DNA from 2 places in the Rhizobium bangladeshense genome. Region 1 is predicted to be linked to the other one. Evidence: predicted binding sites of a transcription regulator. Region 1 holds the regulator's gene; the other holds the start of a gene.
What was found. The regulator HrcA, encoded in region 1, represses chaperone genes, less so after heat shock. The targets are predictions, from matches to a motif close to GTTAGCACTCNCNNNNNGNGAGTGCTAAC.
Positions count from the first base shown of each region.

Region 1 (16,006 bases):
CCCGGACCTCAAGCGCAGCATCCGGATGCCGCTAATATGGGGACATCATCCCGGCGCTGCAAGGCGGACGCCGCCCTCCCGATTTAAACTTCTCTCACTTCTAAAAATGGCGGCGCCCGCCTCCTTGCTTGACAAAGGGCTTGCTGGCTCGCATCAAAAACATGCCCGCGCGGAATGTGTCGATTTGTGACGGAAATGAAGAGATGGTGTCGGCGGGGACAACCGGCATGGCGACGATAGGACAGTAGGAATGGCAAGCGTGAGAAAGATCATCATCGACACCGATCCCGGCCAGGACGACGCGGCTGCCATCATGCTTGCCTTCGGCAGCCCGGATGAGCTTGATGTGCTGGGAATTACGACGGTCGCAGGCAACGTGCCCCTCTCTCTCACCAGCCGAAATGCGCGCATCGTCTGCGAGCTCTGCGGCCGGCCGGAAACGAAGGTTTTCGCCGGCGCCGACAGACCGATCGCCCGCAAACTAGTGACAGCAGAACATGTACACGGCAAGACCGGCCTCGACGGCCCCATTCTCGACGAGCCGACATTGCCGCTGCAGCCCGTCCATTCCGTCGACTTCATCATCGAGACGCTGCGCCGCGAGCCGGAGGGTACAGTGACACTCTGTACGCTCGGGCCGCTCACCAATATCGGCATGGGCTTCCAGAAGGCGCCGGACATCGTCGCCCGCATCAGGGAGCTGGTCATGATGGGCGGCGGCTTTTTCGAGGGCGGCAACATCACGCCAGCCGCCGAATTCAACATCTATGTCGATCCCGAAGCCGCCGATATCGTTTTCCGCTCGGGCGTGCCGATCGTGATGATGCCGCTTGACGTGACGCACCAGCTGCTGACCCGCAAGGACAGGGTAAAGCGCATCGCCGAGATCGGCACGGCGCCGGCAAAGGCCATGGTCGAAATGCTGGAGTTCTTCGAACGCTTCGACATCGAGAAATACGGCTCCGACGGTGGGCCGCTGCACGACCCCACGGTCATCGCCTATCTGTTGAAGCCGGAACTTTTCCAGGGCAGGGACTGCAATGTCGAGATCGAGGTCCGGTCCGAACTCACCGTCGGGATGACCGTCGTCGACTGGTGGCACGTGACCGAGCGCAAGCGCAATGCCAAGGTGATGCGCCATGTCGATGCGGACGGTTTCTTCGATCTGCTGATCGAACGCTTCGCCCGCATCTGATTTTGTTTTCCTTCTCCAAGATGGAGAGGGAAAAGGACCTCAGGCGTCCTTCTCGTCGAAGACGGAATTGGTTTCTGCCTCGACCGGCTTCGGGCCGCCCTTGGCGACGCCGACCATGGCCGGGCGCAGTACGCGCTCGCCGATGGTGAAGCCGGCCTGTACGACCTGGACGACGGTATTGTTCGGTACTTCGGGGTTCGGCACCTCGAACATGGCTTGATGAAAATTCGGATCGAATTTCTGACCGACCGGCTCCAGCTTGCGAACGCCGTGGCGCTCCAGCGCAGAGAGCATTGAGCGCTCGGTCATCTCCACACCTTCGATGAGCGTGGTGAGGCCGGCATCGGCCGCGGCCTTAGCCTCCGGAGAGATAGCGTCCAGCGCCCGGCGCAAATTGTCCGAGACGGCGAGCATGTCACGGGCGAAGCTGGCGACGGAATAGGATTTTGCATCCTTCACCTCGCGCTCGGTGCGACGGCGCAGATTATCCATCTCGGCGGCAAGGCGGAGATAGCGGTCACGCAGCTCGGCGTTTTCGGCTTTCAGGAGCTCGAGCGGATCCGGCTGGCTTGCCTCCTCCTGCTCGACAGTAGCAGTCTCGACGTTGACGGCAGTGTCGGCTGCGGCATCGGCCGCAGTTGCGTCAGGTCCGTTTTTCGTCGTTTCATCGGTCATGACGGTCTCCGGTTGGTGTCTTCAGATGCGCCCGATATCGAGGTTTGGCCGGAAAAAATCAAGTCTGCGTGACGAAGAAGCGAAAAATCCGCAGCCTTCGTCAGCGATGGCGTCAAAGCGGATTGCGCGACAGGCGTGAGACGAGCTGGGCGGTGTAGTCCACCATCGGCACGATGCGGGAATAATTGAGCCGCGTCGGGCCGATGACGCCGACGGCGCCGACAATCCGGTCGTCATCGTCGCGATAGGGCGCAACGATGAGCGACGAGCCGGACAACGAGAAGAGCTTGTTTTCCGAGCCGATGAAGATGCGCACGCCCGAACCACTTTCGGCGAGACTGAGTAGCTCGATGAGGCTGTCCTTCTTTTCGAGATCGTCGAACAGCATGCGCAGCCTGTCGAGATCCTCTGCGCCGGCGAGGCCTTCGAGCAGATTGGCGCGGCCGCGGATGATCAGCTGGGCCGGCTTTCCTTCGTCGGGGCTGCCGGCCCAGACGGCGATGCCGCGCTCGACAAGATCGCGAGAGAGCGCATCGAGCTCGTGACGGACGTCATCCTTCAGTCGGCTTAGTTGCTTCCTAAGCTCCGGCAGCGTCTGACCGGACATATGCGCATTGAGGAAATTCGCCGCCTCCGTCAGCTGCGAGGTGGTGATGCCTGCAGGCAGTTCGATGATGCGGTTTTCCACCTGGTCGTGATCACCGACGAGCACGGCGAGCGCCTTTGTCGGTTCGAGCCGGATGAACTCGACATGCTTGAGCACCGGATCGCTTTTCGAGGTGATGACGAGGCCGGCCCCGCGCGAAATGCCGGAGAGCATGCGGCTTGCCTCATTCATCATGGATTCCACCGGATTGCCGCTACTCTCGGCCCGCACCTGGCGATCGATATTGGCGCGGTCCTCGGCAGAGAGATCGCCGACCTGCATGAAGGCATCGACGAAAAAACGCAGGCCAACCTGTGTCGGCAGCCGGCCGGCGCTGACGTGCGGGGAATAGATGAGGCCGAGCTCTTCGAGATCGCTCATGACGTTGCGAACCGAGGCCGGCGAGAGCGACATCGGCAGGAGACGCGACAGATTGCGCGAGCCGAGCGGCTCGCCGCTTTCGAGATAACCTTCGACGATGCGGCGAAAAATTTCTCTGGAACGCTCGTCCAGCGCAGCGACGGCATCCGAAACCGACGTCGACCTGATGCCCATGAACCTCTCGATCCTGCTGATGATGTTTCCCGAAAATATAGTCAAACTCGCCCTCGTGGCAAAAGGGAATTTGCAAATAGGCGCCGCCAATCGTAGAAGCGGTCAGCAACTCCAGGAGATAAGAATGCGGCCTTCAGGCAGAAAAACCGACCAGATGCGCAAGGTCTCGTTCGAGCGCAATTTTTCCAAGCATGCGGAAGGCTCCTGCCTGGTGAAATTCGGCGATACGCATGTGCTCTGCACGGCTAGCCTTGAGGACAAGACGCCGCCATGGCTGCGCAACACCGGCAAAGGCTGGGTCACGGCGGAATACGGCATGCTGCCGCGGGCGACCGGCGAGCGCATGAAGCGAGAGGCCGCCGCCGGCAAGCAGGGCGGCCGCACGCAGGAAATCCAGCGGCTGATCGGCCGCTCTCTGCGCGCCGTCATTGATCTGCAGGCGCTCGGCGAGCGGCAGATCACGCTCGATTGCGACGTCATCCAGGCCGATGGCGGCACGCGGACGGCGTCGATCACTGGTGGCTGGATCGCGCTTTACGACTGCCTGAAATGGATGGAAAGCCGCAACATGATCAAGGTCGACCGGGTCCTGAAGGATCATGTCGCCGCCATCTCCTGCGGCGTTTTCGCCAGTCAGCCGGTCATCGACCTCGACTATCTCGAAGATTCGTCGGCCGAGACCGACGCGAATTTCGTCATGACCGGCGCCGGCGGCATCGTCGAAATCCAGGGAACGGCCGAAGGCGCGCCGTTCAGCGAAGAGGAATTCACCTCGCTGATGCGGCTTGCCAAGAACGGCATCGGCGAACTGGTGGCGCTGCAGAAACAGGCGATTGCGGGATGAACCCCATGCTGGAAGGCATGTTGGAAACGGCGCTCTACGCGCGGGACCTCGACCGGGTCGAGGCGTTCTACGAGAACGTCCTCGGACTTGAAAAGATCACCCGCGCCGGCAACCGTCATGTGTTCTTCCGCTGCGGCCCCGGCGTTCTCTTGATCTTCAATCCGGAGGAAACGGTAAAGCCTCCGGCGCCGGAAGCGCTGCAGGTGCCGCCGCACGGCACGACCGGCCAGGGCCATGCCTGCTTTCGGGTGTCCGGTCGCAACATAGATGCGATGGCCGAACGGCTGAAGGCGGCTGATGTCGCGATCGAATCCGAGGTGCACTGGCCGAATGGCGGCCGCTCGATCTATTTCCGCGACCCTGCCGGCAACAGCCTGGAATGCGCGGAGGCAAAAATCTGGGGCATCGAACAGGATAGCTGAATGCGCAAGCTCGAAACCAAAACCATCGTCGTCGCCAGCCACAATGCCGGCAAGATCCGCGAGATCCAGGAACTGATCGGACCGCTCGGTTTCACCGCCAAATCCGCCGCCGAATTGAATTTCGTCGAACCTGACGAGACCGGTACGAGCTTCGAGGAGAATGCGACGATCAAGGCGGTCGCCTCTGCCAAAGCCGCCGGAATGACGGCGCTTTCGGATGATTCCGGCCTGGTCGTCGACGCGCTCGGCGGCGATCCCGGCGTCTACACCGCCAACTGGGCGGAGAAGGCGGACGGCACGCGCGACTTCGACATGGCGATGGCCAAGGTGGAAAAGGCGCTGCAGGATGCCGGCGCCACGACGCCTGAACAGCGCAGGGCGCGTTTCGTCAGCGTGCTCTGCCTTGCCTGGCCGGACGGGCATACCGAGCTTTTCCGCGGCGAGGTCGAAGGCAATGTCGTTTGGCCGCCGCGCGGCACGCAGGGCTTCGGCTACGACCCGGTCTTCCAGCCCGAGGGTTACGACGTCACCTTCGGCGAAATGAGTGGCGAGGAGAAACACGGTTGGAACGTCGGCAAGCCGCAGGCGCTGTCGCACCGGGCACGCGCCTTCAAACTTTTTGTCGAAACCTGCCTGGAGGCATAAGTCGGACGTGGGCAATTTCGACACGCCAAGCCTTTCACGCGATGCCGCGCTCCTGCCCGATACCGGCGAGCCCGGCTTCGGCGTCTATGTGCATTGGCCCTTCTGCGCGGCTAAGTGTCCCTATTGCGACTTCAACAGCCATGTACGGCATCAGCCGGTGGACCAGGAGCGCTTTGCGGCCGCCTTTCTGAAGGAGATGGCCGCGGTCCGGGCGATGAGCGGTCCGAAGACGGTGACGAGCATCTTCCTCGGCGGCGGCACGCCGTCGTTGATGAAGCCGGAGACGGTGTCCGCCATTCTCGACGGCATCGCGCGGCACTGGCATGTTCCCGCCGGCATCGAGATCACCATGGAGGCCAACCCGTCGAGCGTCGAGGCCGAACGGTTTCGCGGCTATCGGACGGCCGGGGTCAACCGTGTCTCGCTCGGTGTACAAGCTCTGAACGACCGGGATCTGAAATTCCTCGGGCGGCTGCATGACGTGGCCGACGCGCTGAAGGCGATCCGCCTGGCCCGCGACATCTTCCCGCGTATGTCCTTCGACCTCATCTATGCCCGGCCGGACCAGACGGTCGAAGAATGGGAAAGGGAGCTGAGGGAGGCGATCTCCTATGCCGTCGACCACCTCTCGCTGTATCAACTCACCATCGAGGAAGGCACGCCCTTCTACGGTCTGCACAAATCAGGCAAGCTGATCGTGCCGGATGGTGAGCAATCTGCCCTGCTCTACGAGGCGACGCAGGAGATTACGGCGCGCGAGGGCATGCCCGCCTACGAGGTTTCCAACCATGCGCGGCCGGGTGCCGAAAGCCGCCATAACCTCACCTACTGGCGTTACGGCGATTATGCCGGCATCGGCCCGGGCGCGCACGGCCGGCTGACGCGCGGGCATGAGAAGATCGCGACGGCGACCGAGCGCAAGCCGGAAGCCTGGCTCGAGATGGTAGAGCGCGATGGCCACGGCATTCTCGACCAGGAGCGGCTCGGTTTCGAGGAACAGTCCGACGAGCTGCTGCTGATGGGACTGCGCCTGCGGGAAGGCGTCGATCTCGCCCGCTGGCAGCAGCTTTCGGGCCGTGAGCTCGACCCGAAACGCGAGGAATTCCTGCTCGAACATAAATTTGTGGAGCGGATCGGCAATTCGCGCCTGCGCTGCACGCCATCGGGCATGCTGATCCTCGATTCCGTCGTGGCCGATCTCGCCTGCTGACTGAAAGAACCACTGTGCTTGCGGCGCGGCGGTTCGACATCTGCCGCCGCGCCTGACGGCGTTCCTCAGCGGTGGCTGGTCGCGCCCGACTTGAAAAGGCTGCCGGTCGGCGTCTTCAGGAACATATCCAGCGGTATATGCTCCTGGTGCAGGAAGCCGGTCGCCGGCAACAGGCCGTCGCGGACCATTTCAATGACGGCGACGACGGAGGCCGACGTCGTCCAGGCGATCGCCGTGCGGCGGGCGCCGGCGATCTCGATCGGGTAGTAGGCGCGCACGAACTCCTTGCGGCGCAGGCTGCCGTTCTCCGTGCCCTCGGCCGCGACATGGACGTAAACGACGTCGTCTTCGACTGGCGGCTTGGCATTGGTGAGGATCTCGCCAGCGAGCTTGCGCTTGTCACGCATCAGCAGCTCATGGAAGAAAAAGTTCATCAGCTCCATATGGCCGGGATACCGCATGGTCTTGTAATCGAGATTGTCGATCTTGCCGAGCATAGTGTCGCACATAGTGCCGAGACCTCCCGAGGTGGTGAAGGCTTCGAGCTTGACGCCGCCGACATAGATCGTCTCGTGCCACTCCATCGGTGAGACGAGCTTGCGCACGCCGCCCTCTATCACCTCGCAGTCATTCAGATATTCGTTGACGACGCCTTCCGGCGACCAGTTGAAGGCATAGCCGAGAAGACCGGTAGGATGCTGCGGCAGGGCGCCGACGCGCATGCGGATCGACCGGCAACGATCGAAGCCGTCGGCGAGGCTTGCGCCAACGACACCAACGAAACCGGGTGCGAGGCCGCATTGCGGCGCCATCAGGCCGCGGGCTGTCTTCGAGAGTTCGATGATGAAATTGGTGGTCGGGACGTCTTCGGTCAGATCGAAATAATGGATGCCGGCAAGATGGGCGGCGCGGGCCAATTCGATATTCAGGTGATAAGGGAGGCAGGACAGCACCGCCTCAACAGTTGCGAGCAGTTCGCCGATCACTTGAGGGTCGGAAATATCGCCGGTGCGGCACGTGAAGGGAACATCGCTGAGCGGCAGTTGCGCATCGACGCCGATCACCTCGAAACCGCCTTCATGCAAAAGTGTCGCCGCCAGCCGTCCAACCTTGCCGAGGCCGAGGACGGCGATCTTTCTAAAACTCATTCAATCCTCCCGCGCGCCCTTTTCGGCGCTTCTTTCGTCTTATGTCTTCGTCATCCCAAAGCCGCCGCGCCTTCGGCCGGCGTCGTTGGGTGGCTGGAGGTATAGAATAAAGGCTGGTCAAGGAAAACGGCCGGAATCGCTCCCGGCCGTCGAATCCATTGGAAAATCCGTCGACTATTCGTTGATCAGCCGCTTCAAAAGCTCGATTTCGTGCGAAAGCTTGGTATCGCCGGAAATCAGCTCCTCGATCTTACGCACTGCATGCAAAACCGTCGTGTGATCGCGCCCGCCGAAGCGGCGGCCGATCTCCGGGAAAGAGCGCGGCGTCAGCGTCTTCGACAGATACATGGCAATCTGGCGCGGCTTGACGATGACACGGGTGCGGCGATTGGAGACCAGCTCCTGGCGCGAGACGTTGTAGTGCCTGGCAACGATGCGCTGAATATCCTCGATGCGCACGCGGCGCGGCTCACCGGAGCCGACGAGATGAGCGAGCAATTCGTCGACGCGCTCGATCGACAGGTTCGGCTCGAAGGAGCGGCGGAAGATCAGCTGATTGAAGGCGCCTTCAAGTTCGCGGCCGCTGGCAGTGATGTTGCGGGCGACGTGCTGGAGCAGTTCAGCGGGAATTTCGAGCGACGGATCTTCGAGCCGGGCCGCAGCGAGACGACGCTTGAGGATCTCGAGACGCATTTCATAATCCGGCGCGTCGAGTTCGATCGCAACGCCGCCCTGCAGGCGCGAGCGAACGCGCGGGTCGAGCGACTCCAGCTCCCATGGCGCGCGGTCGGCGGCGACGACGACCTGCTTGGCGCTGTCGAGCAGCATATTCAGCAGATGGCAGAATTCATGCTGGATCATCTTGCCTTGCAGGAACTGCATGTCGTCAATGATCAGGAGATCGATATTGCGCAAGGAATCCTTCAGCGTCAGCGCGTCGTTGTCGCGGATCGCCGTGGCGAAGCGCCACATGAAATATTCGGCCGTCAGATAGACGACGCGCAGTGCCCGCGGGTTCTGCACCGCCGCGTTGGCGATCGCCTGCAGGAGATGGGTCTTTCCGAGCCCGACCGTCGAATGGACGAAGAGCGGATTGAAACGTACTGCGCCGGAGCCGGCTTCCGCGATCGTCTTGGCAGCCGCAAGCGCGACGCGGTTCGAGCTGCCTTCCACGAAGGTATCGAAGGTGAAGCGGCTATCGAGCGGCGAGCCGAAGAGCGGCGTGCCAAGGCTTGCGGGCCTTGCGGCCGCAACGGCCGAAACTGCCTGCTGGACGGCATGACCGGCCGGTTGGGCGCTTGGCGGCCGGCGCGTCTGGGCGGGAGCAGCCGGCTCGGGCTGGACCACCTCGTCGACGGTCTTCATGCCGCTGCGCGTTGCCGTGCGCACCAGGATTTCGATCTTCAGGATTTCCGGATCTTCGGCCTGGAACAGACCGGTGATGAGATCGAGATAACGATTGTTGATCCACGACTTCAGGAAGGTCGTGGGAACCGAAAGGCGAACAACGCTCTTCGATACCGAATGCAGTTTCAGCCTTGCAAACCAGCTGGCATAGACGTCAGGACCGACCTGCGCCTTCAAGCGCGCGCTGACGCGCTCAAACAAAATGCTCTGCTTCATTTCCGCCTTTGCTTCTCCCACCTCAAGGCGAATGGAGCCGAACGTCTGCGGTGCCGCATCCCCATTGTCGAGCCCGCCCGCCGTCATCGTATTCATCTGCATAATGCCGCCTTTCAATTCCATCGGCCGGCCTCCGCTAAAACAGCCGCCCGATCATTCCCCGCTTTGACGGGCTGGCGGCATCCTCATGAAGCCACTCGCCTGCCGGTTCACTCAAACACGGCACAGAAGCCCGTTGCAGGTACCGCGTTCATGCGGCGCCTTCATCGGCTTTCCGTGCCAGGCTGTCGGTCAATCCTCGTCTTCGGCCGACCAGCCCGAACGCAATATTACTATCCCCTATCCGGCGGCCGCACGTTAAACGTGTGGTTGCCGCAGGCACAAAACATCCCTGCCCGTAACAGCCACGTTACGGCCCAAATCGGTCAAGTGCTTGAAAAAACGGAAGCGCAGGGCTCCGTAACAGATGGCACAAACTTATCGCCCTGCCGACGTGGCAGTTAAGACCGAGCTCTGCAGGTGATGTCCGCGCCCTCTGTTGGACGCCATTTAGGCAGGATCAAATGGCAAGATCAACGATGAATTTTACGCAAAATTAAGAAGCGGCCATTGACTCAGCCCGCCCTTTTCGGGCGTCACACCAGCGTCAAAAAAGAATCGCTTTTGAATCAAGGAGATTCCCCTTTCGGGCTATTTTGACACGCAAAGAAAGAAAAAAAATAAAAATCTTCTTGACTCGCCCATGCCCCCGCGAGCGTGGGGCAGAGTCGCGCAGTGCGGAAGCATCCTTGCGCAAGATATTGTTTTTGCAGGATTTTTCCTGTCATGGCGTTGACACGAAACAGTCGTGCAATTAACCACGAAGAGGCCATTCAGCGGAATCGAAAAAGCCCGGTAAAATTACCGGGCTAATCATAACGAGGAGGTCGTAAATGAAAGATTACGCGGTCGCGGTGACCGAAAGAGCCTTCACACGAGCGGCCAGGCGAGAGACCTTGCGCGATGCCGTGTTGGAGTGGAGCACGCCCTTGCTGGCGGCGCGGGCAAGCTCCGGCTGGGCGGCCAGGAAAGCCGCCTTCGCCTTGTCGGCGTCACCGGATGCGATTGCCTCTTCGACCTGGCGAACGAAAGTGCGAACGCGCGAGCGACGAGCCTTATTGACGTCGGTACGGCGGGCGATCTTGCGGGTCGCTTTTTTCGCCGAAGTTGTATTGGCCATGGATGCCTCTCTCAAGAATTCGAACAAACTCCGCCATTACCGCGGGCCCTGCGGCCACCAAATCCAGCAATGCGGGAGCAATCGCGGAAAACCAGAGCGGCTTTCCGAACCGTGGGCGGGCATATAACCCTAAAGCCGGCCCACGTCAACGCGGATTTTCAAGCTTTCCAGCCGGAAGCGCCGAAAAGCATTCAACGGTGCTTGAAGGCAGGTTTACGCTTCTCAATGAAGGCGGTCATGCCTTCCTTCTGATCATCCGTGGCAAAGAGGCTGTGAAACAGGCGGCGCTCGAACCGCAGACCTTCCTCCAGCGTCGTCTCGAACGCGCGGTTGACCGCCTCCTTGGCCATCATAACCGAAGGCTGCGAAAGCGACGCGATCCTTTCCGCCGCGGCAAGAGCCTCCTCGATGAGACGCTCGGGCGCCACCACACGCGAAACGAGTCCCGATCGTTCCGCCTCGGTCGCGTCCATCATGCGGCCGGTCAGGATCAGATCCATAGCCTTCGCCTTGCCGACGGCGCGCGTCAGCCGCTGCGAGCCGCCCATGCCGGGAATGACGCCAAGGGTGATCTCGGGCTGGCCGAACTTCGCGGTCTCCGAGGCAATGATGAAGTCGCACATCATGGCGAGTTCGCAGCCACCGCCGAGGGCAAAACCGCTGACGGCGGCGATCACCGGCTTGCGCGCCTTGGCGACGTCATCCCAGCCGCTGATGAAATCACTCTTATAGATATCGGCGAACTGAAGCGACTGCATCTCCTTGATATCGGCGCCGGCGGCAAAGGCGCGCTCGGAACCGGTGAGCACGATCGCGCCGATGGATTCGTCCTCATGGAAAGCGGCATAGGCCTGCTTCAGCTCCCTCAGCACGGTAGAGTTCAGCGCGTTCAGCGCCTGCGGGCGGTTCAGCGTGACGAGGCCGACATTGCCTAGTGTTTCGACGATCAAGGTCTCGTAAGCCATGCTGTTCTCCCGGTTTCTCACTGTTACTTCTGGCAGGCGGCGCAATAGAAGGTGGAGCGACCCGCCTGCACGATACGGGCGACCGTACCGCCGCAGCCGGGCGTGCCGCAAGCCTCACCTTCGCGATCATAGACGGAGAAGGAATGCTGGAAATAGCCGAGCGATCCGTCGGCCTGGATATGGTCTCGCAGCGACGATCCACCGGCGGCGATCGCATCGGCGATGACGTCGCGGATCGAGACGACCAGCAGGTCGAGCTGCTGTTTCGGCCGCCCGCCCCGCGTCACCAGCGTGCCGGCAGCACGCAGCGGCGACAAATGCGCGCGCCACAGCGCCTCGCATACATATATATTGCCGAGACCGGCAATATTCTTCTGGTCAAGCAGCGCGCTCTTCAGCGGCTGCGCCTTATCCCGGAAGCGTTCGGCCAGATAAGCTGCGCCGAGTTCGTTTCCCGTCGGCTCCGGACCGAGATCGCGGAAGAATGGATGGGCGGCGAGATCGGCGCGTCCGACCATATCCATGAAGCCGAAGCGACGCGGGTCGTTGTAGATGACGCGGCGCGCGCCGTTCGGCCCCTGCAGATGAAAGACGACGTGATCGTGTTTCTCGTCCTTCGAGCGGGCGTGGTGGAATTCGCCCGGCATTGCGGAGGCGGCGCCCTCCTCGATGCGAAAGGAACCGGACATGCCGAGATGAGAAATCAGCGTGTTGCCGTCGTCGAGATCGACCAGCAGATATTTGGCGCGGCGGCCAAGGCCGACGATGGTGCGGCCGGAAACCCTGTCCGCCAGAGCATTGGGAAAGGGGAAGCGCAAATCCCTCCGCCGCAGTTCCAGCTCGGCGATGAAAGCCCCCTCCATCGCCGGCGCCAGGCCGCGTCTGACCGTTTCGACTTCTGGCAATTCCGGCATCTTAACCCATCTATATCGAACGTGTTTCAACCGAGGACGATGTGCGCTATAGCGCCAGTGTGCCGCGGAGAGCGCGGTCCAGTGATAACGTCGCGCGTGGCCTTTCGCTATGGTCGCCGCGCCGATCTTCAAGGAATGGAGCAGCCTGATGTCAGAAAGCCGCACTTCCGCCGATGGCGGCATGGAGACCTCCTACGGCTTCCGCGAGGTGGCTGACGGCGAAAAGCAGGGTCTGGTCAACCAGGTGTTCCACAAGGTCGCCAAGCGCTACGACATCATGAACGACGTGATGTCGGCGGGCATGCACCGGGTCTGGAAAGATGCGATGATCTCGGCGCTCAACCCGCGCAAGGAGCCGGGCTACAAGGTGCTCGACGTTGCCGGCGGCACCGGCGACATTGCCTTCCGCATCGTCGAGGCCTCGGGCAGGCAGGCACATGCGACCGTACTCGACATCAACGGCTCGATGCTCGGCGTCGGCGCCGAACGGGCGGAAAAGAGGAAGCTTTCCGGCAATCTCACCTTCATCGAGGCGAATGCCGAGGAGCTGCCTTTCGGGGCCGCCAGCTTCGACGCCTATACGATCGCCTTCGGCATCCGCAACGTGCCGAGGATCGACAAGGCGCTGTCCGAAGCCTATCGCGTGCTGAAACGAGGCGGGCGGCTGCTGGTCCTGGAGTTTTCGGAAGTCGATATGCCGCTTCTCGACAAGGTCTATGATGCCTGGTCATTCAACGCCATTCCCCAATTCGGCAAGGCGATCACCGGCGATGCCGAGCCCTACCAATACCTGGTGGAATCGATCCGCAAGTTCCCGAACCAGGAGAATTTCGCGGCGATGATCCGCCAAGCCGGGTTTTCCCGCGTCACCTACACCAATTATACCGGCGGCATCGCTGCACTCCATTCCGGCTGGAAGCTCTGAGGGAATGAAGGAAAAAAAGACGAACCTCCCTCGGCGGGGCACTTCAGCATGAGCACTTTCGGAGCCTATTTCCGCCTTTGGCGCGTCGGCTGGGTGCTCGTGCGCGAGGGCGTCGTGTCGGCTCTGCCGTCCGAAGGCCTGCCGCCTTCGGTCGCGCTTGCCAAATCCTTCGTCACGATTTTCGAGCGCAGCAGGGCGCGGCATCAGAAGCGCAGCGACCGTCTGGCGCAGGCCGTCGAGCGGCTCGGCCCTTCCTATGTCAAGATCGGGCAATTCCTGGCGACGCGGCCTGACGTCGTCGGCGTCGAATTCGCCAACGACCTGTCCCAGTTGCAGGACCGGATGGCCTTCTTTTCCTCTGCCGCCGCAAAGGCGAACATCGAGGGATCGCTCGGCCGGCCGATCGGCGAACTCTATGCCAGCTTCGGCGAGCCGATCGCCGCCGCCTCGATCGCGCAGGTGCATCCGGCCGAAGTCGAAACACCCGAAGGCCGAAAGAAGGTCGCCGTCAAGATCGTCCGGCCCGGCGTTCGCCAGCGTTTTGCCCATGACATCGAGGCAATGTACCTCGTCGCCCATATGCAGGAGCGTTTCATGCCGTCCAGCCGGCGGCTGAGGCCGGTCGAGGTGACGAAAACGCTGGAACAGACGACGAAGGTGGAGATGGATCTTCGCCTGGAGGCGGCAGCGCTTTCCGAGATCGCCGAAAACACCGACAGCGATCCCGGCTTTCGCGTGCCGAAGGTCGACTGGGAGCGCACGGGCCGCGACGTCATCACCATGGAATGGATCGACGGCACGAGGATGTCCGATGTCGAGGGGCTGCGCGCGGCCGGCCACGATCTCAACCTTCTCGCCGATACGCTGATCCAGTCCTTCCTGCGCCACACGCTGCGCGATGGCTTTTTCCATGCCGACATGCATCCAGGCAATCTCTTCGTCGATGCCGGCGGCATGATCGTCGCCGTCGACATGGGCATTGTCGGGCGGCTCGGCAAGAAGGAGCGACGGTTCCTCGCCGAGATCCTTTATGGCTTCATCACCCGCGATTACGTCCGTGTTGCAGAGGTGCATTTCGAGGCCGGCTACGTGCCAGGCCACCACAATGTCGAAAGCTTCGCCCAGGCGATCCGGGCGATCGGCGAGCCGATCCATGGGCAGCCGGCCGAAACGATCTCGATGGGCAAGCTCCTGACACTTCTTTTCGAAGTGACCGAACTCTTCGACATGGCGACACGGCCGGAGCTGGTGATGCTGCAGAAGACCATGGTCGTGGTCGAAGGCGTGTCACGCATGCTCAACCCGCGTTTCAATATGTGGAGGGCCTCCGAGCCTGTCGTCGGCGACTGGATCCGCACCAATCTCGGACCGAAGAGGATTGTCACCGACATCAAGGACGGGCTGAAGGCGGCGGTCAAACTCGCCGAGGCCGCACCTGAAATCGCAGCGAAAACCGAGAAATTCCACCACGAGCTGCTGCATATGAGCGAATACGGCCTTCGTTTCGACGATCAGACGGCCGAGGCGATCGGCAAGGCTGAGGCGCGGCACAACCGCTCGGGCAGGATCGCGCTCTGGGTGATCGCATTGACGCTTCTCTATATTGCCTGGATGCTGAGCTGACGCTTGTCAAAAACATGCGGTGTTCGACATTTGAGATATCCCATGTCAGGGAAGGCTCGCCTAGTTTCGTAATCAGAGCAGATGACGAAGGTGTGAAGGATTCCAGGCGACGTCGTGCTCTGACTCTTTCGGTGGAACAGATCCGGATCTGAGGCGACCCGTCCCAGATCACTCCGTTCTAGGAGATACGGCACATGAAGCACGAACGCCTCGGCATCGAACTTTCCGGACGGCCGCTCGGTTTTGCCGAGATGGTTGCGATCGGAGCCGGCAAGGCGACCGTTTCGGCTTCGCCGACCGGCATGGCCCGCATCGCGATTGCCCGCGAGATCGTCGAGGACGCGATTGCCGCCGGCACGCCGGTCTACGGATCTACGACGGGCGTCGGCGCCATGAAGGATGTGGAATGGTCGGGGGATGAACTCGACACTTTCAATCTCGGCCTGGTGCGCGCCCATCACTTCGGCACCGGCACGCCCTTTTCCTGCAATGTCGTGCGCAATGCCATGGCGATCCGCGTCAACACCGCGCTGACCGGCCAGGTCGGCTGCACGCCGGAGCTGATCCACGCCTATATCAGGATGCTCGAGGCCGATCTTATCCCGGTCGTGCGCCGCACCGGCTCCATCGGCTGCGCCGATATCGGCCTGATGGGGCAGATCGGCGCGGTGCTGACCGGCGTTGGCGAGGCGGTCTACCGCGGCAACCGGATGCAGGCGGCCGAGGCTTTCCGGGCAGCAGGGCTGGAACCGGTGCGGATGGCGCCGCGCGACAGCCTGGCTTCGCTCAGCGTCAATGCGGTGAGCTTTGCGGCGGCGGCGGAAACGACGCGCAATGCGGCGGCCTCGATCCGTATCCTGCTCGCGACGGCAATGATGGCCGCCGGCGCGCTCGGCGCCTCCCGCGATCCCTGGAAGGCGGTCCGCCACGTCGGCACGGCGCGCGAGGCGCTGATCGGCGCCTGGCTCTGCAACGCGTCGGACGAATGGGACTGGCCCGTTGCAACGCATGTGCAGGATCCGCTCAGCCTGCGTATGATCGCCCAGGTGTTCGGGGCCGTCATTGAAAATCTGCTTTCGACCGGCCACAAGATCCTCGCCGCCACCGGACGCTCGGACGACAATCCGGTCGTCGTCGAGGGGCGGGTGATGACGTCTGGCGGTTCGCTTCCGCTCGATGTGACGATCCTGCTCGAATCGGCCGCACTCTGCATGGCGCATGCGGCCCGCAACGCCTTCAACCGCTGCGTCATCCTCGGCAACGGCCAGCGACGCGATCTGCCGGTCAACCTCGTACCGCCGGGACGGATCGCCACCGGCTTCGGGCCGATCATCAAGCTTGCCGGCGAGATTTTCTCGCGTGTCTTGTCGATGTCCAGCCCCGTTTCGGCGCAGTCG
Region 1 is NZ_CP071612.1:353,963-369,968, reverse strand. Features, by position in the region: gene J2J98_RS01805 (nucleoside hydrolase) at 251-1,195, shown strand; gene grpE (nucleotide exchange factor GrpE) at 1,235-1,870, opposite strand; gene hrcA (heat-inducible transcriptional repressor HrcA) at 1,983-3,071, opposite strand; gene rph (ribonuclease PH) at 3,196-3,915, shown strand; gene J2J98_RS01785 (VOC family protein) at 3,912-4,337, shown strand; gene rdgB (RdgB/HAM1 family non-canonical purine NTP pyrophosphatase) at 4,338-4,982, shown strand; gene hemW (radical SAM family heme chaperone HemW) at 4,990-6,192, shown strand; gene J2J98_RS01770 (saccharopine dehydrogenase family protein) at 6,258-7,340, opposite strand; gene dnaA (chromosomal replication initiator protein DnaA) at 7,515-9,065, opposite strand; gene rpsT (30S ribosomal protein S20) at 9,904-10,182, opposite strand; gene J2J98_RS01755 (enoyl-CoA hydratase) at 10,374-11,147, opposite strand; gene mutM (bifunctional DNA-formamidopyrimidine glycosylase/DNA-(apurinic or apyrimidinic site) lyase) at 11,171-12,061, opposite strand; gene ubiE (bifunctional demethylmenaquinone methyltransferase/2-methoxy-6-polyprenyl-1,4-benzoquinol methylase UbiE) at 12,210-12,986, shown strand; gene ubiB (2-polyprenylphenol 6-hydroxylase) at 13,035-14,609, shown strand; gene J2J98_RS01735 (aromatic amino acid lyase) at 14,804-16,006, shown strand, end outside.

Region 2 (16,006 bases), 910 kb from region 1:
AGGATCAGCGACATCATGTAGACGGCGGCAAGGCCGAGGATGCCGAAGATCCCGATGATCGCCCAAGCCATGCTGATATCGAGCCCGTCCTTTTCCAGCCTATGCACTGGCGGGGACGGCAGTTCCTCCGCTGCCTCCTGCAACGACTTGGCCCAGGCGCTGGTTTGGCGTTCGCCGATGGCGATCTTCTTTGCGTGCTTGCGGATGCCGTTGGCGATGCCCATTCCGTGAGTTTCCCGAAGCCCCATTGCTTCGCCACAAGAACGCGCTGATGCGGTTCCGGTTCCGCCGGCTCATGGCGCCGTCGGGGGTCCGCCTGCAGGCAGGTTGGTTGATCGCGGAGGCGTCCGCCCTTTCGTCGATAACCGTGCCGAATTGATCCTGCGCCGGAACAACCTCGCAGTCGCTGGCGTTCGACGTCAGAAGGAGATAGCCCATGATTGCAGATCCCGATCAGACGAAAACCACGCAGACCTATTCGACCGATCCTCCCTATGAGGACGAGACGAGGCTCAAAGCCGCCGATCAACGGCGGTGGCGGGTTTGGACTGTCCTTGTGGCGGGCGCGGCCGTTCTCGTCATTGCCGGCGTGAGCGCTGCGATCTGGCCCGATCCCAGCAACAATGATCCGACGGCGACAGCTTCGACCAAGCCGGATCCGATCAATGCGCAGCCGTCCGGCCCTGGCGCCTTCAACGATGATCCGGTCTCCGGCCCCGCACGGCCGCCCGAAGCGACGGACCGCTCGCCAACGCCGCCCGGAAGCGGCGGCTGAACGACGCAGCCGGGACAGAGAAGGTCAATAGCCTTCCAAGGCTCAGGCCGAAAGCGTCAGGCCGATGCCCCAGGGATCCCGGAGAAAGACGCCGCCATCGCGCTTCTCGCTCTTTACTTCCAGCGCGTCGAGCCTGGAGACCGCTGCATCAAGCGCCGCCTTGTCGTTGAAACGGATCCTGTAGTCAGAAAGCCCGGTCATGTTGTCGGTGCGGGCGGTGGCGCCTCGGCTATTCCAGATATTGGCAGCCAGATGGTGGTGGTAGCCGCCTGTCGCAAAGAAGCTTGCGCCGGGATAACGGGCCATCAGCTTGAGGCCGAGCACGTCGCGGTAGAAGGCGTCGGCTTGGGGAATATCGCCGACCTGCAGGTGCAGATGGCCGATCGCCGTTCCCTCAGCCATGCCTTCCCATCGATCGTCGGGCGCGCTGTTGTAAAGCGCCTGCAGGTCGAGGCGCTGCGTCGCCATCTCCACCATGCCGTCCTGGTGAAACTTCCATTCCTCGTGCGGCCGGTCGGCATAGATCTCGATGCCGTTGCCTTCGGGGTCGGAAAGATAGATCGCCTCGCTGACGAGATGGTCTGAGGCGCCGTCGAGCGCGACGTTGTTGTGAGCGGCATGGCGCAGCCAGCGCGCCAGTTCGTTGCGGTTGGGCATCAGGAAAGCGGTGTGGAAAAGGCCGGCGGCATTGCGCGGCGCGGTCGCGGCATTCCCAGCCGTCGTCAGCGTCAGCAGCGGCAGAGCGCCGACCCCGAGCACCTCGCCGCTCGCCGTCTCCTCGATGACCTTCAGGCCGAGCATCGACTGATAGAAGCCGGAAACCAGTCCGAGGTCGGTGACGACGAGATGTGCCTGGTCGATATAAGCAGGCCGCGTCAGCGCATAGGATGTTTCTTCTGTCATTAATTGCTCTCCTGCCTCTGCAGTTAAGGGCGTACCGGCGGTGGCGGCAACCATGCCGCCCGTAGCAAGCCCGAGGAAGTGTCGCCGGTTCATTCGCCTGATCTCCTCGGTTGCCGTACTTAACCCCTATATGGCCTATCTCGATTGTTCACAGAAGGCTCGTTTTTGAGGATGAAGCGTTGAGCAGGCGTTGACGATGACCTGCGCCCGCTTGATCGGGATCAACGCGCCCATATCTTCATAGGAGCAAGCTTGTGCATCTCAGTCATGGAGGGAAGCCATGTACAGGAAGATCATCGTGGCGATCGCGCTCAGCAGCCTCAACAGGGGAGAAAACATTCTCCGCAAGGCCGCGTCGCTGCTCGACGCGGGCGGCGAGATCGTCGCGCTGAACGTCGTCGAGGATGTGCCGACCTACGTCGCGATCGAATTGCCGGCCAATATGCTCGAGGACGCCATGAAGGACGGCCGCGACAAGCTGGAAGCGCTGGTCGCTGCAACCGGGGTCGCGGCAACGATTGACATCCGCAGCGGACCGCCGGCCAAGGCCATCATCGCGGCCGCCGAAAGCCACCACGCTGACCTGATCATCCTCGCCTCGCATATTCCGGACTTCTCCAACTACTTTATCGGTGCCACGGCCGACCGTGTCGTGCGTCACGCCAAGTGCTCCGTCCTGGTCGAGCGGCAGAAGATCTGAATTTGTGCCGCTCCATTGTCGAGTGATCTTTCGCGCCGCTGAGGAGCAGACCTCGTGCGGTCTGTCACGAAGATTTACCGCCGACCCGATGTGCCGCGGTTGCGCCTCCGTCCGTTCGGTGCCACCATCGAGGTCGGGTAAGAAACGGATTGGCGCGCATGGCCGAGTTCAACGGCATTCGCTGGGCTTACGACAGATATGAGCTGATCGCCGACGGCATCGTTCACGGCGTCGGTCTCGTTCTGGCGCTGATCGGCGCCACCGTTCTGATCTTCTACGCCACGGTCTGGAGCTCCCACGGCGCGCTCGCCGCCGCCTGGATCTATGGTGTCGGACTGGTGCTGACGCTTGCCATTTCCTTTTCCTACAATGTCTGGCCGGTCTCGCGCACCAAATGGTTCCTGCGCCGCTTCGATCATTCGGCGATCTTCATCCTGATCGCCGCCACCTATACGCCATTCCTCGAACGCGGCGCCGACGATCCGCTGCTCCTCTTCATGCTGGTGGCGATATGGCTGTTCGCTGCTGTCGGCATCGTGCTGAAATGCGCCTTTCCCGGACGTTACGACCGTCTCGCCATCCTACTTTATCTCGCCATGGGCTGGAGCGGCGTGCTGGTGGCGGGGCCTGTCGCCGCGCGCATTCCCTCAGCTTCTATGCTGCTGATCGTCATTGGCGGCGTCATCTATTCGCTCGGCGTCATCTTCCATGTCTGGGAGAAGCTGCGCTTCCAGAACGCCATCTGGCACGGTTTTGTCGTCATTGCCGCGGCCGTGCATTATTCAGCCGTCTTCACCTGTTTCAGCCTGCCAATGCCAGGCTTCTGAGCTGCGGCCGAGGCTATCCAGCAAGCCGTCCCTCTGTCGCACCCGGCGTTTACATCTTCTGAACTGCGGCGTATGCCAACCGTGGCAATCACTCCGAACCGGGCCACCATGACAGACGCCGTCCTTCTCCGCGACGCCACCGAAGCCGATCTTCCCAATATCCGGGATATCTACAATCATGCCGTCGAGCACACGACGGCGATCTGGAATGAGACGCTCGTCGATCTTGAAAACCGAAGGGAATGGCTGAGCGCGCGCAGAACGCGCGGCTTTCCGGTCATCGTCGCCGAGATCTCGGGCTCGGTCGCGGGCTACGCCTCATATGGCGACTGGCGCGCCTTCGAGGGCTATCGCCACACGGTCGAACATTCCGTCTATGTCCACAAGGACCGTCGCGGCGCCGGCATCGGCGAGGCCCTGATGCGTGAGCTGATCACGCGTGCCGCGGCCGCCAATGTCCATGTGATGATCGCAGGCATCGAGGCCGACAACGTGGCCTCGATCCGGCTGCACGAAAAGCTCGGCTTCCGCGTCGTCGGCAGGTTTTCCGAGGTCGGCACCAAGTTCGGCCGCTGGCTGGATCTGACCTGCATGGAACTCCGTCTGCCCGGGCGGACGGATTGACCGGTCAAATCCTTCGTGAACGGCGCTCGCCATCTTTTTATTGCAGCCTGAGCTGTGTAGAAAAGTGGAAGGCAGCCTGCTTCGAAATGAAGCCTGAAGGGTCATGGAGGTGAATAGTACAATGGCAACGCATCGATCGCCGCTCGGCCTCCTTGCCTTTCTTCTTCTCGCTTCTGCTCCAATCCCCACGCGCGCCGCCGATTGCGGGAGCACGGCCTCGCCAAAGCTCGACTGGCAGGAATGCTCGAAGAAAAACCTGATGTTGCAGGGCAGTGATCTCGAAGGCGCCAATCTCGCCGGCACGGATTTTTCGCTGACCGATCTCGCCGGCGCCAACGTCAAGTCCGCCAACCTCGAAAAGGCGACGCTGGTGCGCGCCTCGCTCGAGGGTGCACATGCTGAAGGCGCCAATTTCGCCAAGATCGAAGCCTATCGCTCCAGCTTCGCCAATGTTGCTGCGGACGGCGCCTCCTTTGCCGGCGCCGAACTGCAGCGCGCCAATTTCGCCGGGGCCCGGCTTACCGGCGCGAGTTTCGAAAAGGCAGAGCTCGGCCGCGCCGATTTCGACAAGGCGGTACTGACGGGGGTGAAATTCTCTTTCGCCAATCTCTCCCGCGTTGATCTCTCCAAGGCCACCTTCGAAGGCCCGCCGACGTTCGACCGCGCCTTCATGTTCCTGACCCGCATCGAAGGCCTTGACCTCTCGTCTGCCGCCGGGCTCGAACAGGCGCAGATCGACTTGGCTTGCGGCGATGCCTCGACCAAGCTGCCGTCCGGCCTCTTGACGCCGGCCACCTGGCCATGTCCCGCCGAGCATGAGTGATTGCTCGGGCCTTCGCGGCAATGCCTGCGGTTGAAAAGCATATGGCAACAATGCCTGGCTGGCCGAATATTGCTAGTGCAGTTTGAACTCGCCCATTACGCGGCGCCATTCGTTCGGTCCGATCAGCCGCTGGTGGGTGTAGCGAACAGAATGCAGCGGGCCGTCGAGCGTGGACTGCCAGAAATCGAGGAACTTGTGCATTTCCGGAAAGTCCGGGGCAAGATCGTAATCCTGCCAGACGTAGGTTTGCAGCACGGATTCAAAATCAGGAATGTGGTAGAGGATATGCGCAGTGGTCAGCCCATAGCCGTTCAGCTGACGGTCCAGATCTGATGAAAATTGCATGCTTCATCTCCGTTTCATGACGCTCGAAAGGTGGCGCAAAATTTTGCGGCCATCAACGGATTTCTGAACGCGGCTGCCATGTTTATTGTTCCTTTCCAGGATGTTAGCAGCCGCGCCGGGTGAGTGCTAATTTTTTCGTGGCGCCCTCTTGAAATTGAAAAATCGCAAAACCAGATCATTCGCGCAAAACGCTCGACAGAGGTTTGCACCCGCCCGGACTGGTCATCCGGTCCGGCCAGGGGAACAACATCGTTATTGTTTGTCCATTGGAGGAAAACATGTCGTTCCGACCGCTTCATGACCGCATTCTCGTCCGTCGCGTCGATTCCGAGGAAAAGACCAAGGGCGGCATCATCATTCCAGACACCGCCAAGGAAAAGCCGCAGGAAGGCGAGGTTATCGCCGTCGGCCCCGGCGCACGCAACGATGCCGGCCAGATTCAGGCGCTCGACGTCAAGGTCGGCGACCGCATCCTGTTCGGCAAGTGGTCCGGCACGGAGATCAAGATCAACGGCGAAGACCTGCTGATCATGAAGGAAAGCGATGTCATGGGCATCATCGAAGCCCAGGCCGCCAAAAAGATCGCCGCCTAAGGCGATGTCCGCGCATTAGTCAAAAAGCTGCCTATTGAAGGAGTGACAGAATGGCTGCGAAAGAAGTCAAGTTTCATAGCGATGCCCGTGAACGCATGCTGCGTGGGGTCGATGTGCTGGCCAATGCGGTGAAGGTGACGCTCGGCCCGAAAGGCCGAAACGTCGTGATCGACAAGTCCTTCGGGGCGCCGCGCATCACCAAGGACGGCGTTTCCGTCGCCAAGGAAATCGAACTCGAAGACAAGTTCGAGAACATGGGCGCTCAGATGCTGCGTGAAGTTGCATCGAAGACGAACGATCTCGCTGGCGACGGCACCACGACTGCCACGGTGCTCGCCCAGGCAATCGTCAAGGAGGGCGCCAAGGCGGTCGCCTCCGGCATGAACCCGATGGACCTGAAGCGCGGCATCGATCTCGCCGTCGAGGCTGTCGTCAAGGAACTGAAGAACAACGCCCGCAAGATCTCCAACAATTCCGAAATCGCTCAAGTCGGCACCATTTCCGCCAATGGTGATTCCGAGATCGGTCGTTACCTGGCGGAAGCCATGGAAAAGGTCGGCAACGAAGGCGTCATCACCGTTGAGGAGGCCAAGACCGCCGAAACCGAACTCGAAGTCGTCGAAGGCATGCAGTTCGACCGCGGTTATCTGAGTCCCTATTTCGTCACCAACCAGGACAAGATGCGGGTCGAACTGGAGGATCCATATATCCTCATTCACGAGAAAAAGCTGTCGAATCTGCAGTCGATGCTACCGGTTCTCGAGGCCGTCGTTCAATCCGGCAAACCGCTCCTCATCATCGCTGAAGACGTAGAAGGCGAAGCCCTCGCAACGCTTGTCGTCAACAAGCTGCGTGGCGGCCTGAAGATCGCTGCCGTCAAGGCGCCCGGCTTCGGCGACCGCCGCAAGGCCATGCTCGAAGACATCGCCATCCTGACCGGCGGCACCGTCATCTCCGAAGATCTCGGCATCAAGCTCGAGAATGTGACGCTCAACATGCTCGGCCGCGCAAAGAAGGTGGCGATCGAAAAGGAAAACACCACCATCATCGACGGGGCCGGTTCGAAGACGGAGCTCGATGGTCGCACCGCTCAGATCCGCGCCCAGATCGAGGAAACCACTTCCGATTACGACCGCGAGAAGCTGCAGGAACGTCTCGCCAAGCTCGCCGGCGGTGTTGCCGTCATCCGGGTCGGCGGCTCGACAGAGGTCGAGGTGAAGGAAAAGAAGGATCGCGTCGACGACGCGCTGCATGCCACCCGTGCAGCGGTCGAGGAAGGCATCCTGCCGGGCGGCGGCGTCGCCCTTCTGCGCGCGGTCAAGGCGCTCGACGCTGTCAAGACCGCCAATGACGACCAGCGCGTCGGCGTCGAAATCGTCCGCCGCGCGATCGAGGCCCCGGTTCGCCAGATCGCCGAAAACGCCGGCGCGGAAGGTTCGATCATCGTCGGCAAACTGCGGGAGAAGAGCGAATTCTCCTATGGCTGGAACGCTCAGACCGGCGAATATGGCGATCTCTATGCGCAGGGCGTCATCGATCCGGCCAAGGTGGTGCGCACCGCACTTCAGGACGCTGCCTCCGTTGCCGGGCTGCTGGTGACGACGGAAGCCATGATTGCCGAGAAGCCCAAGAAGGAAGCCGCTCCGGCCATGCCCGCCGGCGCCGGTATGGACTTCTAACGCGATCGCTCGGCCCGCTCTGCCCCCGGGGCGGGCCTCTCTACGCACTATCGAATGAACCAAGTTCCATCGGTCGACATCAATGGAGCCAAGCAATGAGAAAGGAAAGCATCAGTAATTCCATACAGCAGAATGGCCTGGCTGCGATCAGCGCGGCGCATCTGCTTCAACCGGCGAAGCACTTCAGTCACCCGCGCGATGTGCTCGCGGCCGACGACATCAACAATGACGAGAAGCGGGCCATTCTCGCTTCATGGGCATCCGATATCTTCGCGATCGAATCCGCACCTGCTCTTCGCCTTTATCCCGGCGCTGAAAGTGCCGTTTCCTATGACGAGATTCTTGACGCGCTGAAGACCTTGGACAAGGGCGATCGGCTACCTGGAAGCCAGGCTTCGTCCGATTCCCCGAGTGGCCGAAAAACCCGTCGGCGAAAACTGCCGGCACGCCTGCTTCCGGCGCTTAGCATGTGCAGCTACTGGAAAGGGGGACGGCGCCGACAGCTATTCGAAACCTGACCCTCTATCTGACCTGCCGCGCATGCCCCCTGAGGATGCAGGCATGATTTTTACCGACGACTCTTTGCTCAACTGAGGAGGTTTTGCCGATGAAGATCGCCCAGATTGCACCGCTCGCCGAGAGCGTTCCGCCAAAGCTTTACGGGGGAACGGAGCGAATCGTTTCATATCTAACGGAAGAACTCGTCGCACAGGGACACGAGGTGACGCTCTTTGCCAGCGGCGATTCCGTCACCCGTGCGACACTCGTGTCGTGTGCGGACGTCGCCTTGCGGCTCAATCCGGCGGTGAGGGAACATCTGCCGCACCAGGTCGTGATGCTGGAGGAGATCCGCCAGCGGGCGCATGAGTTCGACGTGCTACATTTCCACATCGATCTCCTGCATTTTCCGCTGATCCGCGATTTCGCCGACCGTACGGTTACCACGCTGCACGGGCGCCTCGATCTGCCGGATCTCAAGCCGTTCTACACGACGTTCCCTGATATACCGCTGGTGTCGATTTCCAATGATCAGCGCCGCCCGATGCCACCGGTCGATTGGCGCGGAACGGTCTATCATGGTCTGCCGGCCGATCTTCTTCCCTTCACCGAGAGACCAAAGGGCAACTACCTTGCCTTCCTTGGCCGTATTTCTCCGGAAAAGCGCCCCGACCGCGCCATCCAGATCGCGGCAAAGGTCGGAATGCCGCTGAAGATTGCCGCAAAGATCGATAACGCCGACAAGGCGTATTGGGAAAACGTAATCGAGCCAATGATAAAGAGCCATTCGCATGTGGAATTCATCGGCGAGATCAATGAACTTGAGAAGGCTGACTTCCTTGGAAATGCAGGCGCACTGCTCTTCCCGATCGATTGGCCGGAGCCCTTCGGGCTGGTGATGATCGAGGCCATGGCCTGCGGCACGCCGGTCATCGCTTTCGGCTGTGGCTCGGTTCCAGAGGTCATTGAAAATGGCGTCTCCGGCATCCTGGTCGACAGCGTCACTGAGGCGGCCGAAAACGTCGAATGGGCGCTCCGCCTCGATCGACGCAAAGTGCGGGCCGCGTTTGAAAAGCGCTTCACCGCACAACGAATGGCGTGGGATTATCTCGACATTTACCGGAACCTGCCGGGCGTTCGCACCAAAGCCGCGCCCATCCGCCGGTCGAATGGTCAAGCGCTGGACTTGCAGGCTGTCGCCTGAGTCAAGGAGGAGACATGTCGAACGCGTCTGCGGACAGCAACCCCGCCACAGCATTCTCAGGCCTGGCGGCGCCGGTCGCTCAGTTCTTCATTCCGGCCGCCGCATCGCTGCAGGAGCGCCGGCCGCGCACCTTGAAGCACGGTGATACATTCGCCGTCTTCGACCATAATGGCGACGCTCTTTCCGGTCCCGGCAGTCCGGAAGGTCTTTTCCACCGGGACACCCGCTATCTCTCTCATCTTTTCCTGACGATCAACGGACAACGGCCGATGCTGCTGTCGTCGACATTGCGGGATGACAACGCCACGCTGACCTGCGATCTGACCAATCCTGATCAATTCGATGACAACGGAAGACTGGTTCTGGGGCATGACCTCATTCATCTGCGCCGGTCACGCTTTCTGTGGAATGCCTGTTGTTATGAACGGCTGGCCGTGAGGAATTATGACGACCGTCGGCAATATGTCCGGATCCAGATCGCCTTCGAGGCCGATTTCGCCGACCTTTTCGAAGTCCGCGGCACCGCAAGGGCAAGAAGAGGGCGCCATCTTCCTGCCGTCATGGAGCAGGATCGCGTCCTGCTTGCCTATATTGGCCTGGACGAGCGAAAGCGGACGACGCGCCTCTCCTTCATGCCCGAACCCGCCGAAATTCGGAACGATCTTGTCACCTATGATCTCGATCTTGAGCCGCACGAGACCAAATCGCTCTTCATCCAGATCGGCTGCGATCAGGCCTCCGCGGACCGACTGAGCCGCCTTTCCTTCTTCCTGGCCCTGCGGGACGCCCGCCGTGCGTTACGCGCCTCTTCTTCGCGCGCGGCGTCGATCGCAACATCCAATGAGGTCTTCAACGAGGTCGCTCGGCGCAGCATCTCCGACCTATACATGCTGATCACCGACAAGGCGGAAGGCTCCTATCCCTATGCCGGTGTTCCCTGGTTCAGCGCCGTCTTCGGCCGTGACGCCCTGATCACGGCGCTTCAGACACTTTGGCTCGATCCGGAGATTGCGCGCGGGGTTCTCGGTCACCTGGCAGCCAATCAGGCGACGAAAGTCGATCCCGCCTCGGACGCCGAGCCGGGCAAGATCCTGCACGAGGTGCGTTGCGGCGAAATGGCCGAACTTGGCGAGGTTCCATTCCGGCGTTATTACGGGAGCATCGACTCGACGCCGCTGTTCGTGATGCTGGCCGGCGATTATCTTAAACGAACCGGTGATCTTACGACTATCGACCGTCTGCTGCCGCATATCGAAGCGGCGCTGACGTGGATCGACGAACATGGGGATCGCGATGGCGACGGCTTCGTCGAATACGGACGGCTGACGGAAGAAGGACTGATCAATCAGGCGTGGAAGGATAGCCACGACTCGGTCTTCCATGCCGATGGCAAGTTGGCCCGCGGCCCGATCGCCATTGCCGAGGTCCAGGCCTATGTCTATGGCGCTTGGCAAAGTGCCGCCGAAATCTTTCGGCGGACGGGCAAGCCGGAACGAGCAGCGAGCTTTCTCGCGCGGGCGGAGGGACTGCGACGCGCTTTTGACATAAGCTTCTTCGATGAGGAACTTGGCACCTATGTGTTGGCTCTCGACGGGGATAAACGGCCCTGCCGGGTCCGATCCTCCAATGCCGGCCATGCTCTGTTCACCGGTATTGCTTATCCTGAGCGGGTCGCGCAGGTTACCCGAACCCTCATGAGTGCCTCGTCCTTCTGTGGCTGGGGCATCCGGACCATTCCCTCGACCGAAGCTCGTTACAATCCGATGAGCTACCACAATGGCTCGATCTGGCCACATGACAATGCCCTGATCGCCAATGGCCTTGCCCGCTATGGCTATCGCGCCGAAGCCGCGAAGATTTTCGAGGGTCTGTTTGCCGCTGCGACTTATATCGACCTGCGGCGGCTTCCCGAACTCCTCTGCGGCCTGCCGCGTCAACGCGCACGCGGACCGACCTCCTATCCGGTCGCCTGCTCGCCTCAAGCATGGGCGGCAGCAGCCCCCTTGTCGCTGCTGCAATCCTGTCTCGGCCTCGACTTTGACCCGAACGGCTTGCAGATCAGCTTCAGCGTGCCGCGACTTCCTTCTTTCCTCGATGAGGTGATCCTGCGGCGCCTGCTGATCGGCACCGGCTCGGTCGACGTCGCCATCCGCCGGTCGAGACACCAGGTCGTGGTCGACGTGATCAATCGCCAGGGCGACGTCCGCGTGCTCACCACGGCCTAGTGAAGAACGGTCTAGGGAGGGCGGGTCTCCCGCCTTTCCTAATCCGGTTCGTCTTCATCGAACCTCAGCAGATCAACAAGCGCGGCAACCCTGCCTGTCGGCAAATGCCGGCCTTCACCCATCAGGGCCTCGTCATTGTTGGCCCACGCAAATGCTTCGGCAAGCTCGGCCTGCGTTGCACCTGTCGCGATGATCTCGGCCACCAGCATTTTGTCGGCGGGCCCGAGGACGGCGACGACCTCGGCTGAAGTCATTGTCATAGCCATTACTCCTCGCTCAAGTTTCGCCGAGATATGGTAGCGCCTCCGAAAAATTCAATTTTTTGGTTGAGAAGTTCCATCCTCTTGAAATGGTAAGCTACTGAATTATATAATTATTGTCGATCGCCGTAGTGGGATTGACGCACGGTCCAGGAGACGCCGGTCGCTCTTGGCGTCTCCTTGTATCCATGTTGCTTGCAAGGAGGATATGGCTATGAGGACAAACCTCGATTTCTCTCCCCTGTTCCGGTCGAGCATCGGCTTCGAGCGGATGTTGAACGCGCTCGAGGCTACAAGGCGCGCCGAGACAATCGACAACTGGCCGCCCTACGATATCGTCAAGACCGATGAGGACGATTACCGCATTGCCATGGCGGTGGCGGGCTTCTCGCAGGACGAGCTGGCGGTTACTCAAGAGCAGAACATGCTCATTGTTTCGGGGCAGAAGGCGGACGGCGAAGATGTTCAATATCTGCATCGCGGCATTGCCGCGCGCTCGTTCCAGCGCCGGTTCGAACTGGCCGACCATGTCAAGGTTGTTGATGCCGGTCTTGTCAACGGTCTGCTGACCATCGATCTCAAGCGCGAAATTCCTGAAGCGATGAAGCCGCGCCAGATCGAGATCGGAAATGGTCACGCAGTGTCGAAATCCGAGACCAAGCAGATCGAGGCCGAGACGCAGGCGGCCTGAGCGTTCCAATAGTAGGGGCCAGACGGCGCCAGGCGTCGTCTGGTGCTCCATCAGAAAGGAGTAAAACCATGAGTGTTCGTGATTTGATTCCCTGGGGCCGCAATAACAGCAATCAGATGCCGAGTCTCTTTCGCGAGGATGACCGGGATCCTTTCCTGTCGCTCCACCGCGAGGTCAACCGGCTGTTTGACGACGTCTTCCGCGGCTTCGGCTCCGGCCTTCCGTCACTTCGTGGCGCCGGCGGCTTCGGTGCAGGCTGGCCGAGTGTCGAGATCTCAGACACCGACAAGCAGATCAAGGTGACGGCCGAAGTACCCGGTCTTGAGGAAAAGGACATCGAGGTCTTCCTCAATGACGGCGTGCTGACGCTGAAGGGTGAAAAGCGTTCTGAAACGGAAGACCGGGAGAAGCAGTTCTCGGAGCGCTATTATGGCCGCTTCGAGCGACGCATCCCGCTCGGCACCGAGGTCAAGGACGACCAGGTCGACGCCACCTTCAAGAACGGCGTTCTCACCGTCACTCTGCCCAAGACCGAAAAGGCACAGTCACAGGTCAAGCGCATCGCCATCAGAAGCTGACGAGTGCGGCGGCCGGCCAGCTGTCCGGCCGCTGCTCATCCTTCACCAGGTTGGGGAGGATAAACCGTGGAGATCATCAGAAATACACGCCTCGAAAACATAGCACCGATCTCCGGCTTCCGCGCCTCGAACGACTATCGGCGCAGCCGTCTTCCTTTCACGGGGCCGCAGTTCCCATGGAATAGCGTTGCCCGCATCTCTTTTCCGGCTTCTCACTCCACGATGACCGAGCTCTGCGGCGATGGCGGTTCAAGCGCTGCCGCTGCAGCCGTCTTCTGCCCGCAGGAGGCGGTGATTGATGATGCAACCAAGTAGAAGGAGAAATGATCGATGCTGAAGTCTCTGTCTTCCAACAACCGGACCGCTTTCGATATCGTCAATATCGTTGCCGGTCTTGGCCTTTTCATCTCGCCCTGGCTTTTCGGTTTCGCCGCTGAGGCCTCTGCCGCCTGGAACGCGTGGATCGTGGGCGCGGCCATCACCGTGATTGCCGTCGCTGCCCTCTATGCCTTCTATGAGGCGGAGGAATGGTGCAACCTCGTCCTCGGGATATGGGCCGTGATTGCTCCTTGGATCCTCGGCTTTTCAGCCGTGATAGCAGCCATGTGGGCGCATGTGATTGTCGGCCTGGTCGTCGCGGTCCTCGCGGCGGGCAGCATCTGGTTCAGTCATAACCATCCGGTGTCGACCGCATAACGAGATCGGACGGGCTCGGGCCTCCCGAGCCCGCTCTCTTGCCGTGCCCGATCAGGCCGGTCGAGACTAGGGACGTGTCGGGTGGCCAAGACGGCGCCTCCGCGGGCCAAGGGTGGGCGGACTGCCGTGACTCAGCTCCTACTCCCCCGGCTCGAACACCAGGGCATGGCCGTTGATGCAATAGCGCAGGCCGGTCGGCGGCGGGCCATCGGGAAACACGTGGCCGAGATGGGCATCGCAGGTGCCGCAGCGGATTTCGGTACGCACCATGCCGTAGCTCGTGTCCCGATGCTCTGTCACTGCCTCCGGAGTGACCGCTTCGAAATAGCTCGGCCAGCCGCAACCGGCATCGAATTTCGTGTCGGAGCGGAAAAGCGGTGTGTTGCAGCCGACGCAGCGGTAAAGCCCCGTCTCGAAGGAATCCCAATAGGGGCCGGTGAAGGCGCGTTCGGTGCCGTGTTGGCGGGTGATGCGGTATTGCTCCGGCGTGAGTTGCTCTTTCCATTCGGCGTCGGTTTTATGGATCTTGGCGGTGGTTGCAGTTTCGGACATGACGTGCTCCTTTCGCCGAAGGGCGGTTCCGTTTCGCGAGAAAATGTGGTGCGCCGTCCTTGGTTCATCAAGCCTCCGGCGCCGTGCCGCGGGAATCGCGGCATGCAGCAGTCAGGGAATTCGTCTGCTTTTACATCTATTAAGGGTTTTCTGTTAGGGTTAATGTTACGTGCATTGAGGAGCCATTGGTGTTTGAAGCCGCAATCGTCCTGCTCTACAGCCTTGTGGCCGTGACCGCCATGGCGGTCACTCTGCTGGAGGGCTGGGCCAATCATGCCGGTTTGACGTTTCATCGTCTCGCCGGGCTTCTCGCCTGCCTGCTCTGGCCGCTGACGCTTCTGCTCTTCATCCTGCACGGCTCGGTCGTCCGGCTGCTGACGCGTCTCTCCCGCTCGCTGGCCTGATCATGGCAACTCTCTGAGCCGATGCTGTTGGCCTCTTAACCTATTTTACGCCGAACTTATGCACAGGAAGCTGTGAGTAAAGCTTGGCCTAAAGTCCTATAATTCTTCATCAGCCATTTTTTCTCAAGAAAAACGACAAATAATAATTGGCCTTTCGGCCAAACGATGGTATTTGAAAATGCAAGTAGAATTCTGATTGTGAATTACAATCGTTCTGCTTCCAAGTCCCTCAGTTTTGATTTTCAATGTCTAACTGGGGCCATCGCCTGGAAGAGGACGGTAGTGGTTTTCAGTCAGGCAGTATAAGAACAGGTCTCGGACTTCGGAATCTAGGGGTGGATTTCACGTTTTTCGAAACAGAAGATTGCTTCCTGTGCTTTTGCTGCTCGCTTCTACGAGGCGGGTCTTTGGCGTGACAGTCAAAGATCATTTGAGCATGCTAACAGGAGAAAAAATATGACGGATATGGCGACCGGCAATGCGCCGGAGCTGCTTGTGGAACTGACGGCCGACATCGTCGCGGCTTATGTCAGCAACCATGTTGTCCCGGTCAGCGACCTGGCGAATCTGATTTCCGACGTGCATTCGGCACTGAGCAACACATCCGTACCGCAGCCCGCTGCGGCCGTTGTCGAAAAGCAGAAGCCTGCAGTCTCTGTCCGCAAGTCCGTACAGGACGAGCAGATTACGTGCCTGGAATGCGGCGGCAACTTCAAGTCCCTCAAGCGTCACCTCATGACGCATCACAGTCTCTCGCCGGAAGAATACCGTGAGAAATGGGACCTGCCGACCGACTACCCGATGGTAGCGCCCGCCTATGCCGAAGCGCGTTCGCGCCTGGCGAAGGAGATGGGCCTGGGTCAGCGCCGCAAGCGCGGCCGCGGCTGAGCTTATCAAAAGCTGTCAACGACAAAAGCCGGGTCTTGTGCCCGGCTTTTCTGTCTGTACCGCAAGCATGATGCCGAGCCGCGAGCCGTTTTCGAGCGCCTGATCTGTAAAATGACAGGAATTCGGACTTTAATCCGAGTAGGCCCAAATTCATCCCGCTCGCCGCGAGGAAAATAATCTTCCAGACTGTTTCGCGGCTATCGCGGATGAGGCAGGGTAAGACGAGTTATTACGAGGCAATGCACCTAATGCTTGGCGGTGCAGCCTAGAATGTATTCCTATATTATGAGGAAGTGTTAATATACTCGACGAGGCGGCAGGATAGCTTGGAATCGCTCGGTCTGTGACGCTCGTTTGAACCTAATGATCGCGTTCAAGCCGCAGCGCGGATTTTCGCCTCTTCCCGGATTCTCTTCACCATCGAGCGCAGTCCGTTTGAGCGCTGCGACGACAGGTTTTCCACCAGGCCGATCTTGGAGAAGATCTCGAAGGCATCGAGAGCAGCGATCTCGGAAGCTGGCTTGCCGGAATAGGTGGCAAGCACGATCGCGACAAGGCCGCGCACGATGTGGGCGTCGGAATCGCCCTCGAAACTCATGATCGGGTTTTCCGGATCGCCCGACGTATGCGTCACCAGCCACACCTGGCTGGCGCAGCCCATCACCTTGTTTTCTGAGGTGCGTTTTTCCTCGGCGAGCTCCGGCAGTGCCTTGCCGAGTTCGATGACATAGCGGTAGCGGT
Region 2 is NZ_CP071612.1:1,261,597-1,277,602, forward strand. Features, by position in the region: gene J2J98_RS06150 (AI-2E family transporter) at 1-224, opposite strand, end outside; gene J2J98_RS06155 (hypothetical protein) at 437-775, shown strand; gene J2J98_RS06160 (VOC family protein) at 818-1,678, opposite strand; gene J2J98_RS06165 (universal stress protein) at 1,959-2,378, shown strand; gene trhA (PAQR family membrane homeostasis protein TrhA) at 2,537-3,205, shown strand; gene J2J98_RS06175 (GNAT family N-acetyltransferase) at 3,314-3,829, shown strand; gene J2J98_RS06180 (pentapeptide repeat-containing protein) at 3,951-4,652, shown strand; gene J2J98_RS06185 (usg protein) at 4,725-4,997, opposite strand; gene groES (co-chaperone GroES) at 5,276-5,590, shown strand; gene groL (chaperonin GroEL) at 5,641-7,269, shown strand; gene J2J98_RS06200 (hypothetical protein) at 7,365-7,787, shown strand; gene J2J98_RS06205 (glycosyltransferase family 4 protein) at 7,877-8,971, shown strand; gene J2J98_RS06210 (amylo-alpha-1,6-glucosidase) at 8,986-11,196, shown strand; gene J2J98_RS06215 (hypothetical protein) at 11,235-11,456, opposite strand; gene J2J98_RS06220 (Hsp20 family protein) at 11,671-12,147, shown strand; gene J2J98_RS06225 (Hsp20/alpha crystallin family protein) at 12,216-12,725, shown strand; gene J2J98_RS06230 (hypothetical protein) at 12,792-13,040, shown strand; gene J2J98_RS06235 (SPW repeat protein) at 13,056-13,421, shown strand; gene msrB (peptide-methionine (R)-S-oxide reductase MsrB) at 13,560-13,973, opposite strand; gene J2J98_RS06245 (hypothetical protein) at 14,162-14,377, shown strand; gene J2J98_RS06250 (Ros/MucR family transcriptional regulator) at 14,834-15,265, shown strand; gene J2J98_RS06255 (SufE family protein) at 15,639-16,006, opposite strand, start outside.
Region 2: the regulator HrcA is predicted to act here: its motif matches at 5,100-5,128, upstream of groES (co-chaperone GroES).